4 regions of the Paludibacterium flexuosum genome follow, and region 4 is predicted to be linked to each of the others. Evidence: predicted binding sites of a transcription regulator. Region 4 holds the regulator's gene; each other region holds the start of a gene.
What was found. The regulator sigma-54, encoded in region 4, starts transcription at its own class of promoters, with help from an activator protein. The targets are predictions, from matches to a motif close to CTGGCACGCTTCATGCTT.
Positions count from the first base shown of each region.

Region 1: glnA (type I glutamate--ammonia ligase) is a predicted target of sigma-54. The motif match lies at 3,054-3,071, and genes of this name have one in related genera.
Region 2: glnK (P-II family nitrogen regulator) is a predicted target of sigma-54. The motif match lies at 1,465-1,482, and genes of this name have one in related genera.
Region 3: flgB (flagellar basal body rod protein FlgB) is a predicted target of sigma-54. The motif match lies at 1,641-1,658, and genes of this name have one in related genera.

Region 1 covers NZ_AP029060.1:1,635,672-1,640,012, forward strand. Annotated here, with positions in the region: gene prmC (peptide chain release factor N(5)-glutamine methyltransferase) at 1-803, opposite strand, end outside; gene mtgA (monofunctional biosynthetic peptidoglycan transglycosylase) at 809-1,495, opposite strand; gene aroE (shikimate dehydrogenase) at 1,498-2,325, opposite strand; gene AACH39_RS07725 (rhodanese-like domain-containing protein) at 2,400-2,852, opposite strand; gene glnA (type I glutamate--ammonia ligase) at 3,136-4,341, shown strand, end outside.
Region 2 covers NZ_AP029060.1:3,024,603-3,028,943, forward strand. Annotated here, with positions in the region: gene AACH39_RS14395 (ammonium transporter) at 1-1,045, opposite strand, end outside; gene glnK (P-II family nitrogen regulator) at 1,069-1,407, opposite strand; gene AACH39_RS14405 (accessory factor UbiK family protein) at 1,765-2,025, shown strand; gene AACH39_RS14410 (YifB family Mg chelatase-like AAA ATPase) at 2,034-3,536, shown strand; gene AACH39_RS14415 (SPOR domain-containing protein) at 3,608-4,321, shown strand.
Region 3 covers NZ_AP029060.1:1,074,539-1,078,879, forward strand. Annotated here, with positions in the region: gene flgE (flagellar hook protein FlgE) at 1-7, opposite strand, end outside; gene AACH39_RS05125 (flagellar hook capping FlgD N-terminal domain-containing protein) at 40-771, opposite strand; gene flgC (flagellar basal body rod protein FlgC) at 790-1,200, opposite strand; gene flgB (flagellar basal body rod protein FlgB) at 1,206-1,616, opposite strand; gene AACH39_RS05140 (KUP/HAK/KT family potassium transporter) at 1,906-3,819, shown strand; gene AACH39_RS05145 (LysR family transcriptional regulator) at 3,901-4,341, shown strand, end outside.
Region 4 covers NZ_AP029060.1:3,308,803-3,313,143, forward strand. Annotated here, with positions in the region: gene hprK (HPr(Ser) kinase/phosphatase) at 1-786, opposite strand, end outside; gene ptsN (PTS IIA-like nitrogen regulatory protein PtsN) at 779-1,240, opposite strand; gene raiA (ribosome-associated translation inhibitor RaiA) at 1,341-1,655, opposite strand; gene AACH39_RS15725 (RNA polymerase factor sigma-54) at 1,725-3,152, opposite strand; gene lptB (LPS export ABC transporter ATP-binding protein) at 3,159-3,887, opposite strand; gene lptA (lipopolysaccharide transport periplasmic protein LptA) at 3,890-4,341, opposite strand, start outside.

The sequences.
Region 1 (4,341 bases), 1.7 Mb from region 4:
AGGGTAACCCGGTCCAGGCCGGCCAGATCCGGCAAGGTTTCAACCTGCTGCAGCCCCTGCGCAAGAAACAGGGCCCTGACCGCCTCGCCCTGATCATAGCCATGCTCGACCATCAGCCATCCCCCCGGCTGCAGGCGGGAGGGAGCCCCGGCAGCAATGGCGCGCAGACAAGACAGTCCATCGGCACCATCCGTCAGCGCCATACGCGGCTCGAAGCGCACATCGCCCTCGCCCAGGTGATGATCCTGTGCCGCAATATAGGGCGGATTGGACACGATCAAGTCAAAACACGCTGACGACGCCAGCGGCTCAAACCAGGAGCCCTGATGAAAACGGACCGTCGCCTGCAGGCGCTCGGCATTTCCCCGTGCCACCGCCAGGGCGTCCGGCGACAGATCTACCGCCGTCACCTGCCATTGCGGGGCCTCCAGAGCCAGGGTCACGGCAATCGCGCCGCTGCCACAGCCAAGATCCAGCACCTGCGCCGGGCCGCGCCCCTGACGCGCCAGCGCTGCCTCCACCAGATGTTCGGTTTCCGGACGCGGGATCAGCACGGACGGCGAAACCGCAAAAGGTCGACCGTAAAACTCGCGCTGCCCCAGCAGATAGGCCAGCGGCTCCCCGTCCACACGCCGCTGCGCCAGCCGGCAGAATGCCGCATAGACGCCCGACTGCAGCTCATGCTCCGGATAAGCGACGATGCGGGCATGGGTCAGATCCGGCACGACATGCATCAACAACAGACGGGACTCAAGGCGCGGCAGCGCAAAAGCGCGCAGCGCCGAAGCAATGGTAGGCGTCATCAGGGTCATTCCGGCAGATCGGCGTACGGCATGCGCCGCAGAATAATGCGCGTCTTGCGCCCCAGTCCGGGCGCATTGCGGTGCTCGTCGTAGTAACGCGGGTTGGGTACCATGGCCGCCAGCTTGGCGGCCTGGCCAGCGCTGAGCCGTGCCGCCGAAGTATGGAAGTAATAGCGCGCAGCCGCCTGGGCACCAAACACGCCATTGCCCCATTCAATCACATTCAGGTAGATCTCGAAGATACGGCGCTTGTCCATCACGGCCTCCAGCATCACCGTGATCAGCGCCTCCTCGGCCTTGCGCCAGGGCGTGCGCTTGTCGGAGAGAAACAGATTCTTCGCCAGTTGCTGGCTAATGGTCGAGCCACCGGCCACAATACGCCCCTTTTTCAGGTTTTTCTCGAAGGCCGTTTCGATGCCATCCCAGTCGAAACCGACGTGATCGACAAAATTGGCGTCTTCCGCGGCAATCAGGGCACGTTTGAGGTTGGGCGAGATCTGTTCGTAGGCCACCCACTGCTGACGCAGCTCGGCCTCGGGATCGTCTTCCTGCAGCTTGGCCAGCTGCTCGTTCATGAAGGCGCTGGCCGACGGGTTATGGCTGCGCCAGTAAACGATATGGCCGAAGATCCACAGGTTATATAAGGCAAAGGCGGTCACCAGGACCGCCAGCAGCTTGCTGAACCAGCGCATCGTCAGGCCAGCAATTCGCGCAGCATATTCGTCACCTTGCGCGTTTCCGGCTTGACGCCATGCCAGATATGGAAGGATTCCGCGGCCTGCTCGACCAGCATGCCCAGGCCATCGGCCAGCATGCCGGCATTTTCCGACTGGGCGCGCTGCAGGAACAGCGTCAGACCACTGCTGTATACCATGTCATAGGCCAGCGAGCGGGTGGTGAAAATACCGTGCGGGATCGGCGGCAGCTCGTTGTGCAGGCTGGTGGAGGTGCCATTGATCACAATGTCGAAATGCTGCCCGGCCAGTTGCTCATAGGCGGAGGCGGCACAGCGCCCCAGACCGAGCGCCTCGAAATGGTGCACCAGTGCCTCGGCCTTGATCAGGGTACGATTGGCAATGGTGACCGAGGCCGGTTTTTCCTGCAGGACAGGCCCGAGCACGCCGCGCACGGCACCACCGGCACCAAGAATCAGCACGCGCTTGCCTGCGATGGGGAAATCCAGGTTTTCCACGATGTCCCGCACCAGCCCCACGCCATCGGTGTTGTCGCCGAACACCTTGCCGTCGCGGAAGGTCAGGGTGTTGACAGCCTCGGCGGCACGCGCACGCTCGGACAGCTCGGTCGCCAGACGATAGGCGTCCCCCTTGAACGGCAAGGTCACATTCAGACCACAGCCCCCGGTTTTGACGAAGGCAGCGACCACATCGGCAAAACGGTCGGTGGCAGCCTGCAAGCGCTCATAGCGTATCGACCGGTTTTCGGCCCGGGCGAATTCGGCATGAATGAAAGGCGACTGGCTATGGTCTACGGGGTTACCGATGACGGCGTAACGTTCGGTCATGATCTGCTTTCTGGAAATCCGTTTACTGCGGTTGTCCGCTACTTTAGCCGCGACAGCCTCATGCATCAACACATTCAACCCTGTACCCAGGGCAAGCCATGCTTTTTCCAGCCATTGAGGTGGCCACGCTGGCTCATGCCATCCTTATCCCCCTCAAAGCCTTCCAGCACGTTATAGACCGCGGCGAACCCGGTCCCCTGCACCACACGTGCGGCCTCATCCGAGCGCGCACCGCTGCGGCACATCAGCATCACCGTCGCCTCCGGTGCGACACGGGCCTGCAACTGGGCGAGAAACTGGCCGTTGAGCTGCATGCCGGGATAACTGCGCCACTCGACACAGACGGCATTCGGCACCATGCCGACAAACTGCCACTCGGCAGCACTGCGCACATCCACCAACACCGCACCCGGCAAGTGCTGCATCAGGTACCAGGCTTCCTGCGGCAGCAGCGCCCCCTGATACGGCGCCCCCATGGCGGCGGCTCGCCCGGCGGCCTGTTGCAAAATTGTCTGAACCTGATCCATCACAGACTCCCCGCTCAGCGGTCAAAAATATGACGTCTTGATTATCCGTTGCAGGCGCAGACAAGGCAATGCCTGTTCACTCGGGCCGGATATGCATCATTTTGGTGCATTAAATCGGGGACAGCACTAAAATGGGTCGGCCAGTATCATGACGTACGCGTATCCAGCACGCCCTACAAGGATTTACCGTCCGGAAAAGGGTTGGCACGCTTCATGCTAGACAGTGTCCAGCAACCATTTCAGGCATCACCTTGAAGCAAGTAGCCCAATTTAGGAGATCAACATGGCGGTAGCAGACGTAGTGAAACTGATCCAGGAAAACGACGTGAAGTTTGTTGACCTGCGCTTTACCGACACGCGCGGCAAGGAACAACACGTATCCATTCCGGCACATGTCCTGACCGAAGATGCTGAAGCCTGGTTTGAACGCGGCCATGCGTTCGACGGCTCGTCGATCGCCGGCTGGAAGGGCATTCAGGCCTCCGACATGCTGCTGATGGCCGATCCGGCCACTGCCAAGATCGATCCGTTCTTCGACGAAGCCACCGTCATCATGAGCTGCGACGTGGTCGACCCGGCCGATGGCAAGGGCTATGACCGCTGTCCGCGTTCCATCGCCAAGCGCGCCGAAGCCTACCTGAAGGCCACCGGCATTGGCGATACCGCCTACTTCGGCCCGGAACCGGAATTCTTCATTTTCGACTCGGTCACCTGGGGTGCCGACATGTCCGGCTGCTTCGTCAAGATCGAGTCGGAAGAAGGTGCCTGGGCCTCGGCCCAGCAGTTCGAAGGTGGCAACACCGGCCACCGCCCGGGCATCAAGGGCGGCTACTTCCCGGTACCGCCGGTCGACTCCGCTCAGGACATCCGTTCGGCCATGGTGCTGCTGCTGGAAGAGCTGGGCGTACCGGTCGAAGTCCACCACCACGAAGTGGCCACCGGCGGCCAGAACGAAATCGGGACCAAGTTCTCCACGCTGACCCAGCGCGCCGACTGGACCCAGATCCTCAAATATGTGGTGCATAACGTGGCGCACAGCTACGGCAAGACCGCCACCTTCATGCCGAAGCCGATCGTCGGCGACAATGGCTCGGGCATGCACGTGCATCAGTCGATCTGGAAAGACGGTCAGAACACCTTCGCCGGTGACGGTTATGCCGGCCTGTCCGATACCGCCCTGTACTACATCGGCGGCATCATCAAGCACGCCAAGGCACTGAACGCCATCGCCAACCCGGGCACCAACTCGTACAAGCGTCTGGTTCCGCACTACGAAGCCCCGGTGAAGCTGGCCTACTCGGCCAAGAACCGCTCGGCCTCGATCCGCATTCCGCACGTGGCCAGCCCCAAGGCCCGTCGTATCGAAGCCCGTTTCCCGGATCCGCTGGCCAACCCGTACCTGCTGTTCTCGGCACTGCTGATGGCCGGTCTGGACGGCATCCAGAACAAGATCCACCCGGGCGACCCGGCCGACAAGAACCTGTACGAT
Region 2 (4,341 bases), 280 kb from region 4:
CATAGCCCAGCATGTGCTTCAGGCCGGTGGCACCCCAGAAGCAGACCACCCCGGCAGCGATGCCGATGATCAGGGCACCCTGTACATCGACGAAACCGGAGGCCGGCGTGATGGCCACCAGGCCGGCGACGGCGCCGGAGGCGATGCCGAGTACGGACGGCTTTTTCTTGGTCAGCCATTCGGCAAACATCCAGGCCAGTGCCGCCGCGGCAGTAGCGATCTGGGTGGTGACCATGGCCATGGCGGCACGCCCATCGGCGACGACCGCGGAGCCGGCGTTGAAGCCGAACCAGCCTACCCACAGCATCGAAGCGCCAATCAGCGTCAGGACCAGGTTATGCGGCGGCATGGCTTCCTTGCCGAAACCGACACGCTTGCCCATCACCAGGGCACAGACCAGACCGGCGATACCGGCATTGATGTGCACCACTGTGCCGCCGGCAAAATCCAGGACCCCCTTGCCGGCCATCCATCCGCCCGGTGCCCACACCCAGTGGGCGACCGGCGCGTAGACCAGAATCGACCACAGGGTCATGAAGATCAGCATGGCGGAGAACTTCATCCGTTCGGCAAAGGCACCGGTGATCAGTGCCGGCGTGATGATGGCAAAGGTCATCTGGAACATCATGAAGACTGCTTCAGGAATGGTGCCGGCGCTCGGGTGGACGCTGATCTTCTTGACGTCACTGAGGTAGTCCATGCCCTGCAGGAAGGCGCGGCTGAGGTCGCCGATGTACGGCGAGCCGACCGTAAAGGCCAGGCTGTACCCGATGACCGTCCAGATGATCGTGACCAGTGCGGTAATGGCAAAGCTCTGCATCAGGGTCGCCAGGACGTTCTTCTTGCGTACCATGCCACCGTAGAACAGCGCCAGACCCGGGATGGTCATGAACAGAACCAGCGCGGTCGAGGTCATCATCCAGGCCGTGTCACCGGAGTTGATGACCTTGAAGTCTTGCAGTGCCGGACCTGCCGGCGCATCGGCCAAAGCCGGCAGGGCAAGAAACAGCCCGACCAGACCCAGCGCAGTGATGGTTTTCTTCATCTCTATTCCCCCCTGTCCAATGATCAAACTGCGTCCACGCCGGTTTCGCCCGTCCGGATACGGACAACCTGCAGCAGATCCACGACAAAAATCTTGCCGTCACCGATCTTGCCGGTACGCGCCGATTTCTCGATGGCTTCGACGACCTGATCAAGCAGGGCATCGTCGATGGCGATTTCCAGTTTGACCTTGGGCAGGAAGTCCACCACATACTCTGCGCCGCGATAGAGTTCGGTGTGTCCCTTCTGGCGCCCGAAGCCTTTGACTTCCGAGACGGTGATACCTTGTACGCCGATGGCCGAGAGGGCCTCGCGTACTTCGTCAAGCTTGAACGGCTTGATAATCGCTGTGACCAATTTCATGACCTCTCCTTTGCTGTCCCTGATCCTGCTGATGTTTTGTAGACTTCATATGCTGCATTGCAGAAAACATGCCAGCCTCACACTGTTGTGAGAAAAAAATTCCGCGAGCAGACTGAATGCCTTATCCAGCCAGCATTTCGGCCGCTTGAAAAAAGCAGGCTGTCTGTTCGTCCGCGTTGTTGTCTGAACGAGGGCAGGGCGGTGATGCGGGGGCGCAGGTCCGGCTCGTCTGTTCATGCACCATGCTGGTGCGTTGGCTGGCAAGTCTGGTGCATGCCACGGACACTGCGGGAGCTGGGGCTTTTTGCTACACTCAAGCCGGATTTCAATCAGACCGAATACGAACGGAGTATTGCCATGCTTAGTCAGAAACTGTTCGAGGAATTGAGCAGCAAAATCAGTGAGACCATCGCCGCCAGCCCGGTTCGGGATGTGGAGAAAAACCTCAAGGCCATGATGGCCGCGACTTTCAGCAAGCTGGATCTGGTTACCCGCGAGGAGTTCGAGGTGCAGCAGGAGGTACTGGTTCGCACCCGCGAGCAGCTGGCTCGGCTGGAGGAGCGTCTGGCGCGTCTGGAAGGGGCGTCGGATGAGGCTGCGGAACACGGCCGCGCCTGATTGCGGCGATGAAGCTCGCCGTGGTGCATAGTCGGGCGCTGGATGGTGCGGATGCGCCCGACGTGGAAGTGGAAGTGCATCTTTCAGCGGGGTTGCCCGCTTTTCATATCGTTGGTTTGCCTGATACCGAGGTCAAGGAGAGTCGCGACAGGGTCCGCAGCGCGATTCAGACCTCCGGCTTTGAATTTCCCGCCAGCAAGATCATCGTCAGCCTGGCGCCGGCTGACCTGCCCAAGGCCTCCGGCCGTTTCGATCTGCCGATTGCGCTGGGCATCCTGGCCGCTTCCGGCCAACTGCTGGCAGCGCCACTTGCCCGGCATGAGTTCGCCGGCGAGCTGGGGCTGTCCGGGCAGTTGCGGCCGGTGCGCGGTGCGCTGGCGATGGCCTGTCATGCGGCCCGTGCTGCACGTTGCCTGGTGCTGCCCACGGCCAGTGCGGCCGAGGCGGCACTGGTGCCCGGCGTGCAGGTTTTGCAGGCAGACAGCCTGCTGCAGGTCTGTGCGCATCTCAATGGTGTGCAGGCGCTGAGTATCGCCGAGGCGAAGTCTCCGCCGTGTGGTCGTTTGCTGCCGGATCTTGCCGAGGTTCGCGGGCAGGGCGTTGCCCGTCATGCTCTCGAACTGGCGGCGGCTGGGGGCCACAGCCTGCTGATGATCGGGGCGCCGGGCTGTGGCAAGAGCATGCTGGCGGCGCGTTTGCCCGGTATTCTGCCCGTGATGAGCGAAGCGGAGGCGCTGGAGTGTGCTGCGCTGCATTCCCTCAGCTCGCAGGGCTTCGATCCGGCGGACTGGCGCCAGCGTCCCTTTCGCGCCCCGCATCATGGCAGTTCTGTCGCGGCGCTGGTGGGGGGCGGCAGCGTGCCCAGACCGGGGGAAATCACGCTGGCGCATCATGGGGTGCTGTTCCTGGATGAAATGCCCGAGTTCGAACGACGGGCTCTGGAGGCGCTGCGCGAGCCCATGGAGACCGGGGTGGTCCATCTGGCGCGCGCCGCACGCCGTTTCTCCTTCCCGGCCCGTTTTCAGCTGGTGGCGGCCATGAATCCCTGCCCCTGTGGCTATGCCGGGGATGTCTCGGGAAGATGTCTGTGTTCGCCTGAGCAAATTTCGCGTTATCGCGGTAAAATCTCCGGCCCCCTGCTGGATCGTATCGACATGCAGGTGGAAATGGCGGGGCACACGCCTGCCGAGCTGTTGCAAAACGGCCCGGGAGAAGGGTCCGCCCTCGTGCTGCAGCGTGTGCAGATGGCGCGTGAGCGTCAACTGCATCGCCAGGGCAAGGTGAATGCTTTTTTGACGGCAGGTGAACTTGAGCGCTATTGCCGTGTCGAAACCGGTTTGCTTGAGTTTCTTGCTGAGTTGTTGGGGCGACTGCATCTGTCTGCACGCGCCTTGCATCGAACCTTGCGTCTGGCGCTGACCCTGGCCGATCTGGCCGGGTTGGCAAAGGTTGGTCGCGCGCAGGTGTTGCAGGCCGTGCAACTGAGGAGGCAGACCTTCGCGCGGCAGTAGTCCTCTTCTGTTTTAGGCGGGATAATGCCTGAATCAATCAACTTGGTATGTCATTGATGGGTCATCGTGATTTGAAGAATTCTTCTCGGCCGGCACGCAGTCATGCGACCAGCAAACGTAGTGGCGGTGGTGGTGGGGTGATGATGGGCGTCATCATTGGCCTGATCGTGGGCGTGGCGGCCGTGGTCGGCGTGGTGATGTATTTCAGCAAGGCGGGTACGCCGTTCACCAACCTGCAGAAGATGGAGCACACGGCCAGCCAGGGGGCGGCTTCCACCCCGACGCAGATCCTGTCGCCAGGGATAACCCTGAGCAATGCCAGTGCCAATGACAAGGGCCCGGTCGAGGCGCCGCCCGCGCCGTCCGCTGCGGCATCGCAGCCGGCAACCGCCCCGCAGCCTGCTGCCGGCGGCCAGGTCGCCAAGCCGCAGCCGGCGGACAAGGACAAGAACAGCCAGCGTTTCGATTTCTACAAGATCCTGCCGGGGCAGGTCGATGCCGTCGTCAAGGATGGCGCTGCACCGGCCGCCGCCCATGCGGACAATGTCGGCAAGAAGCCCTATCTGCAGCTGGGCGCCTTCCAGGATCAGGATGATGCCGACAATCTCAAGGCCAAGCTGGCCCTGATTGGCGTCGAAGCCACCATTCAGTCTGCCGATGTGCCGGGCAAGGGGATCGTGCACCGAGTCCGGGTCGGCCCGTTTGCCACCCAGGCAGATATTGACCGGGTTCGTAGTCTGCTCAAGCAAAACGGCATCGATCTGGCGGGGCGTCCCGCGAATTGATGCACACGGGCACGGTCTCG
Region 3 (4,341 bases), 1.4 Mb from region 4:
AACCCATGTTCTTGCTCCGATCTCTGTTCCGTTTTCCACTCAGGAAATCTGTGCCACATCCGACATGGCCACGGTCTTGCCGTTACTCAGCACCAGCTGCGGCGCCCCGTTGGCGGCAAAGCTCACCGCGGCAATGGTCTTGTAGTTGTAGGTCGTGGCCTTGACCTGCACGGCCGAGCCGTCGGTCCCCTGATTGGAGGCCGTGGCGGTAAAGGTATAGTTGCCGGCCGGCAGGACGTTGCCGCTGCTGTCCTTGCCATCCCAGGCGAAGGAATTCATGCCGTTTTGCGGACTCGGCACACTGAAAGTGGAAACCGTCTTGCCGTTGGCGTCCTGCACCGAAATATTCAGTTGCTGAGCCGAACCTGCCAGCGAAACCGCCCCCATGGTCTTGTTGCCGTTGGTATTGCCGTCCCAGCCCATGGTATTGCCGGCAACCAGGGCACTATGTCCGACCGTGGTGGCGGCAATCAGCGACTGCGACGCCATTTGCGACTGCAGCAGCGACTGCATGGTGGTATTCAGGTTCTGCATCCCGGTCACCTGGCTGATCTGCGCCATCTGACTGGTGATCTCACTGTTCTCCATCGGATTCATCGGATCCTGAGCCTGCAGCTGGGTCGTCAGCAGCTTCAGAAAGCGATCCTGAATCCCCTGAGCGCTGGTCGGGTCGGTACTGCTGCCGGACGTGGAGCTGGACGAACTCTTGTTGCCGTTCAGAATGTCGTAGGGGTTGCTGCTATTGGACTGACTGGTAGACGAGACGGTCATGATGCATTCCTTTCAGTATTACTGGCCAAGCTGCAGTGTTTTCTGCATCAGGGTTTTGGCGGTATTCATCACTTCAACGTTGGTCTGATACGAACGCGAGGCCGAGATCATGTCAGCCATCTCTTCTACCGGATTGACGTTGGGCATATTGACGTAGCCGCGGGCATCTGCCAGCGGATTGGCCGGATCGTACTTCAGAATCGGCGGGCTCTTGTCTTCCACCACCGAGGTGACCCGCACCCCGGCCACCAGCGGCTGGGTGGCCGTCACCGGAATGGCGGTAAACACCACATGACGACCCTTGTAGGGTTGCCCGGTCGAGCTGGTCGCGCTTTCGGCGTTGGCGATATTACTGGCCACCACGCTCAGTCGCATGGACTGCGCTGTCAGCGCCGAACCGGCAATCGAAAAAACATTGGTCAGAGACATGGCAATCAGCCCTTCAGAACCAGATTCAGCTGCGAAATACGATGATTGAGGAAGGTCAGCGTGCTTTGATACTGCAAGGCGTTATCCATGAACGCACCACGCTCCACATCCATATCCACGGTGTTGCCGTCGACACTGGGCTGCACCGCATTGCGGTATTGCAGCGGCACCGAGGCGCCACCATCACCAGGATTAGTACTGAAATGACGCGGATCGGTGGCCATCAGCGCCAGATCCTTGCCACTGCCATGACCATCCATCTGAGCCTTCATGGTGGCGGCAAAATCAAAGTCGACAGCCTTGTAGTAAGGCGTTTCCGCGTTGGCCATATTGCCGGCCAGCACTTCAGTGCGATACGCGCGCAGATTCAGTGCGCGTTGATCGAACTTAAAGTCATTGGCGATTTTGTCGAACATGTCTTCCTCCTGGTGCGACATATAAAGCAGGAAGCATGCCAGAAAATATAAAATAATTAAGTGATTGATTTTTATTGTTTTTATTTAACAGAAAACCCATCGCCCGCCCCAAACCCACCGTCAGCGGCAAGAATTGCCGCCGACAGGCAAGGCCTTGCAGCCACCCGGCAAAAGAGAAACACCATGGCGGACAGGGCCGACAGATATTCAAAATGGGTCTGGTGTGACTATGATTCTCTTAAGAATCCTAAAAGACCCGGCCCGGCCGGGGAGAACATGGGGACATGGCGTGGCTGAGAATCGCAAACTGGCCGTTGCGACCCTGGGGGCGATTGGTATCGTCTACGGCAATATCGGCACGTCGCCGCTCTATGCGCTGCACCAGATTTTCTTTGGCTCCGGACTGCAGGCACTGACGCCAGACAGTGTGCTCGGCGGCACCTCACTGGCGATCTGGGCACTGACCCTGATTGTGGCCTTCAAATATGCCCTGCTGGTTCTGCGGGCAGACAATGATGGCGAGGGTGGTCTGTTTGCGCTGTACAGCCTGCTGTACGGCAATGCCAGACAATCGCGCACCCGGCCGATCCTGATTGCCCTGATTCTCGGTGCCGGCCTGCTGATCGGCGACGGCATGATCTCTCCGGCCATCAGCGTACTGGCGGCCGTCGAAGGTCTGGACATCGCACTGCCCGGACAGAGCGAGCTGGTGACGCCGATCACCCTGGCACTGCTGACGCTGCTCTTTGCCCTGCAATCCGTCGGCAGCGGCAAGATCAGCAAGATTTTCAGCCCGGTGCTGCTCCTGTGGTTCCTGTCCATCGCCCTGCTCGGACTGCGGCAGATCATGACCACCCCGGAAATTCTGCAGGCACTCAATCCCTGGTACGGCCTGCAGTTTTTGCTGCAGCGTCACTGGCACGCCTCGCTGATGACCCTGGGGGCCGTCATGCTCTGCGTCACCGGTGGCGAAGCCCTGTATGCCGATCTCGGGCATTTCGGCGCCCGCCCGATTCGTCTGGGCTGGTTCAGCGTGGTCTTCCCCGCCCTGCTGCTCAACTATCTCGGCCAGGGCGCCTTCGTTCTGGCTCACCCGGGCCAGAACTGGCCCAATCTGTTTTTCAGCATGGTGCCGCCGCCCCTGCTCTACCCGATGATCATTCTGGCGACCCTGAGCACCATCATCGCCTCGCAGGCATTGATCACCGGCACCTTTTCCCTGCTGTCGCAGGCGGTTCGTCTCGGCCTGTTTCCGCGCCTGCGGATCGTGCATACCGATATCGAGCACACGGGCCAGATCTATATCAGCTTCGTCAACTGGTCGCTGTACCTCGGCAGCATCACCCTGGTAGTGGTCTTCGGATCCAGCCACAACCTGGCGGCGGCCTATGGCCTGGCTGTTGCCGGGGTCATGCTGATCACCTCCTGCGCCATGCTGCCCATCGCGCAGGAGCACTGGCAATGGACCCGCGCCCGCGCAAGGCTGGTCTGGGTCCCTATCACCGCCGTCAATGGCGCCTTTCTCGGTGCCAGCAGTCTGAAATTCCTTGAGGGCGGCTATGTACCAATCAGCATCGGGTTGGTGGTATTCATCGTCATGGTCACCTGGCAGTGGGGCAGGCAGGCCACTTCGGCGGCCTACTCGCGCAAACACACCATGAACATGACCGAGCTGATCGAACTGCACCGCCAGAGCCGGCATTTTGTCGAGCGCAACGCCATTCTGATGATCCCGCGTGCACCACACCGCCTGCATGACCATACCCCGGCCCTGCTGCAGCTCATCTGGGACCGTTATGGCATCCTGCCGCGCAACCTCATCTTCGTGACCGTCAACCACCCCAAGGTGCCCTACGTACACGGCAACCGCTATCAGATCACGGTCTTCGAGCAGACACCGGGCCGTGGCAGCATCCTCAGCGTCAACGTCAGCTTCGGCTTCATGGAAGAACCCAACGTGGAAAACCTGCTGGAGGAAATGGCACAGCAGAAGGAAATCGCCCTGCCGACCGACCGGCGGCACTGGATCGTACACGTCGCCGTCGAGAACCTGCTGCCGTCCCGCACCCTGGGGCGGACAAAACGCATGGGCTTCCGCCTGTTCCAGTTCCTGCGCACCGTCTCGCAGCCAACTTATTACTACTACGGTATGGGGGTGTACGTGCAGCTGTCCTCGGAAATCATGCCCGTCCACTTGCGTTAAGCCCTTTTCGCCGCGCATCACCAAGACATAAGCATTGAGCATTCGCCTTGCGCCTCCGTATACTGCCAGCCAGGGGGAGTCATGGCGCTATCACTGAAAAACATTCGTTACTTCATCGCAGTGGCCGAAGCCGAGTCGATCACCGGGGCCGCCCACGCACTGAATGTGTCGCAATCCGTGCTGACCGAAGCCATCAAGGCACTGGAGGCCGACCTGGCGGCCACCCTGTTCCAGCGTCACGCCCGCGGCATGGTACTGACCCATGCCGGACACCAGTTCCTCAGCCATGCCCATCAGATCCTCGGCAGTGTGCGCAATGCGCAGCAAGCCCTCTCCGCCCGGCCGGACACCATGACCGGTCAACTCAACCTGGGGGTCACCAGCCTGGTGACCGGCTATTTCCTGCCCTATCTGCTGGGCCGCTATCGCCGCACCTTTCCCAAGGTCGACGTCAAGGTCATCGAAGACCAGCGCGACTACATCGAGCATCTGCTGGTCAACGGCGAACTGGATGCTGCCGTG
Region 4 (4,341 bases):
CGTGACGCCGAGAATGTCCTGTGTTTCCGACTGGATGTTCAGCCGGTCGAGGGCCTGCATGGCCTGATCGTTGGCCTTGACCAGGTGGATGATCAGTTTCAGTACTTTCTTCGGTCGTACGGCGGTTTCGCCGAAGATGGTGCGGATGTTCAGAATGCCCAGCCCGCGTACCTCCAGGAAGTCGCGCAGCAGAGGCGGGCAGCGTCCTTCCAGGGTTTCCGGCCCGATCCGGTAGAGTTCGACGGCATCGTCGGCCACCAGGCCGTGGCCGCGCGAGATCAGGTCCAGGGCCAGTTCGCTCTTGCCCATGGCCGAGTCGCCCATGATCAGTACGCCGATTTCCAGGACGTCGAGGAAGACGCCATGCAGTACGGTGGAGACGGCCAGCGCGCGAGCCAGATAGATGCGCAGCACATCCATCAGGTACGGGCTTTCCAGCGGGGTGGACATCAGCGGCACGCTGTGGGAGTGGCAGTAGTCGCGCAGCAGTTTCGGTACCGGCTGGCCATTGGCCACCATGACCACTGACATGCTCTTGTGGAACAGTTGGTCGAGGGCGGTTTTGGCCGCCGACTGTTCCAGTCGGTTCAGGTAATCGACCTCGGCGAGGCCCAGTACCTGGACACGGTTGGGGTGGATGAAATTCAGGTGGCCGACCAGCGCCAGCGTAGGGCGCTGTTCGTCGATGCCGATAATGTTGTCGGCGCCCGCCGTCCCGACAACCCAGCTGAGATTCAGCTTTTGCTGGTTTTCCTGGTAAAGCTTGCGCACGGTTATGCTAGGCATGGGTCGACCACTCGGAAAGAATCTGGTAGAGCTCGTCCACGCTTTGGGCGGTGAGCATTTTTTCGCGCAACGGGCGGCTGGAGAAGAGTTGCGCCAGCTCGGACAGGACCTGCAGGTGCAGGTCGGTGGCCTGTTCCGGTACCAGCAGGACGAACAGGCTTTGTACCGGTTTGCCGTCCGGGGCATCGAAAGGAATCGGCGCTTTCAGGCGGATGAAGATGGCCGCGGCTTCCTTGAGTCCCTGGGCTCGGCCGTGGGGAATGGCAACCCCCTGACCCAGGCCGGTGGAGCCGAGTTTTTCTCGGGCAAACAGACAATCGAACACCTCGCTGCGGGCGATGCCGCAGGTATTTTCCATCAGCAGACCGACCTGCTCGAAAACCCTTTTCTTGCTGCTGACGTCGAGGTCGAGCAGGATGTGCTCGCGGGAAAGAATCTTACCGATCTGTTTCATAGCGTTTGGCGGCATCGGAGGCCGGGCGGACCGGCTTCGTCAAAAAGTCTGGCAAACAAAAACGGGAACCCGAAGGTTCCCGGCAGTACTGAATGTCACTTTACAGCGAAGCTTCCGGGTGGGCGCCGCGGTGCTCGGTCTGCTTTTCCTTGAACTTCAGCACCTGACGGTCCAGCTTGTCCATCAGCAGGTCGATGGCGGCGTACATGTCGGCCTCGGTGGCTTCGACATGGATGTCCTTGCCGGACAGGTGAACGTTGACCTCGGCTTTCTGGACCAGTTTGTCCACGGACAGGGTAACGGAGACATCGATCAGGTCGTCGACATGGCGGCTGATGCGCTCGAGCTTCTCATCAATATAGTCGCGCAACGACGGGGTGATCTCGAGGTGAAGACCAGTCACTTTGATGTTCATAACCCTTACTCCTTACTTTGTTGCCATGATGACTGCACGGTCGGGTCGGCCGTACAGCCGGATGTTGGATTACAGAGCCTTTCTTTGATTGACCGGCGCTATCTGCATGGCTTCACGATACTTGGCAACGGTACGTCTTGCAACCTGAATTCCCTGGCTGGATAGCTGTTCGGCAATGGCGCTGTCTGACAGTGGCCTGGATGGGTTCTCCTGTTCGATCAGCCTGCGGATATGTGCCTTGATGGCGGTGGCGGAGCATTCTTCGCCACTGTCGGTTTCCAGGGCACTGCCGAAGAAATATTTCAGCTCGAAAAGTCCCCGGGGACAGAGCAGATATTTCTGGGTGGTGACTCTGGAGACGGTGGATTCGTGCAGCCCGAGCTCATCGGCGATATTGCGCAGGATCATCGGCCGCATGGCCACTTCGCCTTGTTCAAAGAACGCTTGCTGCTTGTCGACTATAGCTTCCGACACTTTCAGGATAGTGTCAAATCGCTGTTGAATGTTCTTGACCAGCCACCGTGCCTCTTGCAGACGACTGCCGAGATCGCCGGATTGCTGGCGGTTTTCCGACAGCATGCGGGCGTAGATCTGGTTGACGCGCAATTGCGGGACGGCGCTGCTGTTGAGCTCGGCCACCCAGCGGCCTTTACGCTTTCTGACGGTGACGTCCGGGGTGACGTAATGGGTGTCGCGCGCGTCGAAGCCGCTGGCCGGACGCGGGTTGAGGCGGGCGATCAGGGTCTGGGCTTCGCGCAGGGCATCGTCGCTGGTGCCCAGCAGCTTGCGCAGGCGGGTGTAGTCACGGGCGCCGAGCAGGGCCAGGTGCTGCGCGATGATGTCGCCGGCCAGGGATTTGCCGGGGGTGCTGGCCGGTAATCTGGCCAGTTGCAGTTGCAGGGATTCGGGCAGTGAGCGGGCGCCGACGCCGGGGGGGTCGAACTGCTGCAGCATGCGCAGGCCGACGGCCAGTTCATCTTCGTCCAGGGCCAGCTCTTCGGGCAGACTGGCCACCAGTTCGGCCAGCGGCGTGGTCAGGTAGCCATCGTCATCCAGTTCTTCAATCAGCAGTTGCACGACGGCGTGGTCGCGCTGCGGCAGGTCAATTTCTCCCAGCTGCGACAGCAACAGCTCGCGCAGGGTCTGATGACAGGGCACATTGTAAAAGGGGTCGAATTCGTCGTCGTAGCTGCCACCACTGCCGGTCCCGCTGCCGCTGCCCCAGTCCTGCAGCGCTTCCATGCCCGGTTCGCTCGCCGTGTCCTGCTCCTGCTGCTTCGGGACCTCTTCGCTGTGGCTGCTTTCCATCGGGCGCTCCGGCAGGCCGGGTTCGCCGGGAGTGTCTTCATCGCGCTCGAGCAGCGGGTTTTCCAGCAGATAGCGTTCGACTTCGGCTTGCAGTTCGACCGTCGACAGTTGCAGCAGCTTGATCGACTGCTGCAATTGCGGCGTCAGGGTCAACTGCTGGGAGACTTTGAGCTGGAGGCTTTGCTTCATGATGGTTTACAGATGGAAATGCTCGCCCAGGTAGACTTTGCGCACCCGCTCGTCGTTGACCAGTGTTTCCGGCTCGCCGGCAGCCAGCACGGCACCGTCGCTGATGATGTAGGCGCGGTCGCAGATCCGCAGTGTTTCTCGCACGTTGTGGTCGGTGATCAGTACGCCGATACCGCGTTCCTTGAGGAAGGAAATGATCTTCTGGATGTCGATGACGGCAATCGGATCGACCCCGGCAAAGGGTTCATCCAGCAGGATGAAGCGTGGCCGCGTGGCCAGCACGCGGGCAATTTCCACCCGGCGCCGCTCGCCGCCGGACAGCGACAGGGCATTGCTGTTGCGCAGATGGGCGATGTTCAGGTCATCCAGCAGCAGGTCGAGCTCTTTTTCCAGTTCGTCTTTCTTGAAGCCGGTGATCTCCAGAATGGCGCGGATGTTTTCGTCGACCGTCATCTTGCGGAAGATCGAGGCTTCCTGCGGCAGATAGCCCAGCCCGAGCCGCGCCCGACGGTGGATCGGCATGTGGGTGATGGACTGCTCGTTGATGGTGATTTCACCGTCATCGGCACCGACCAGACCGACGATCATGTAAAAGCTGGTGGTCTTGCCGGCACCATTCGGCCCCAGCAAACCCACGACTTCGCCACTCTTGATCTGCAGCGAGACATCCTTGACTACCGTGCGGTTCTTGTAGCGCTTTTTCAGGCGCTGCACTGTCAATACGCTATCGGTCATGATCACTTTCCGGCGCCGCTGCTGGCGTCTTTCTTTTGTGGCTGGATGATGGCGGTGACCCGGCCCTTGTTGGCGGTATTGCCGCTGCCGCCCTGGCTCTGATAGACCTGGGTTTCGGTGTTGTAGACGATGACGTCGCCGATCAGCAGGTCATCCCCCTTCTTGACGCGGGCATTGGTGGTCAGGATGGCGGTATGGGTGACCGTGCTGTAGTCGATGCGCTTGGCCTGCCCGTCGATCCAGACATTTTTCTTTTCCGGCGTATCATCCGCCTTCTGACGGAAGGTGACCAGCTTGCCGGTGGCGATCATGGTCTGATTGCCCTGAGCGTCACGGGTGACCGTCAGGTGGTCGGCATGCATCAGCATGGTGCCCTGGATGACCACGACCGCGCCATCCCATTCGGTGATGCCCTTGATCTGGTCGAGCGTGGCGCGGTCGGCGCTGATCTGGA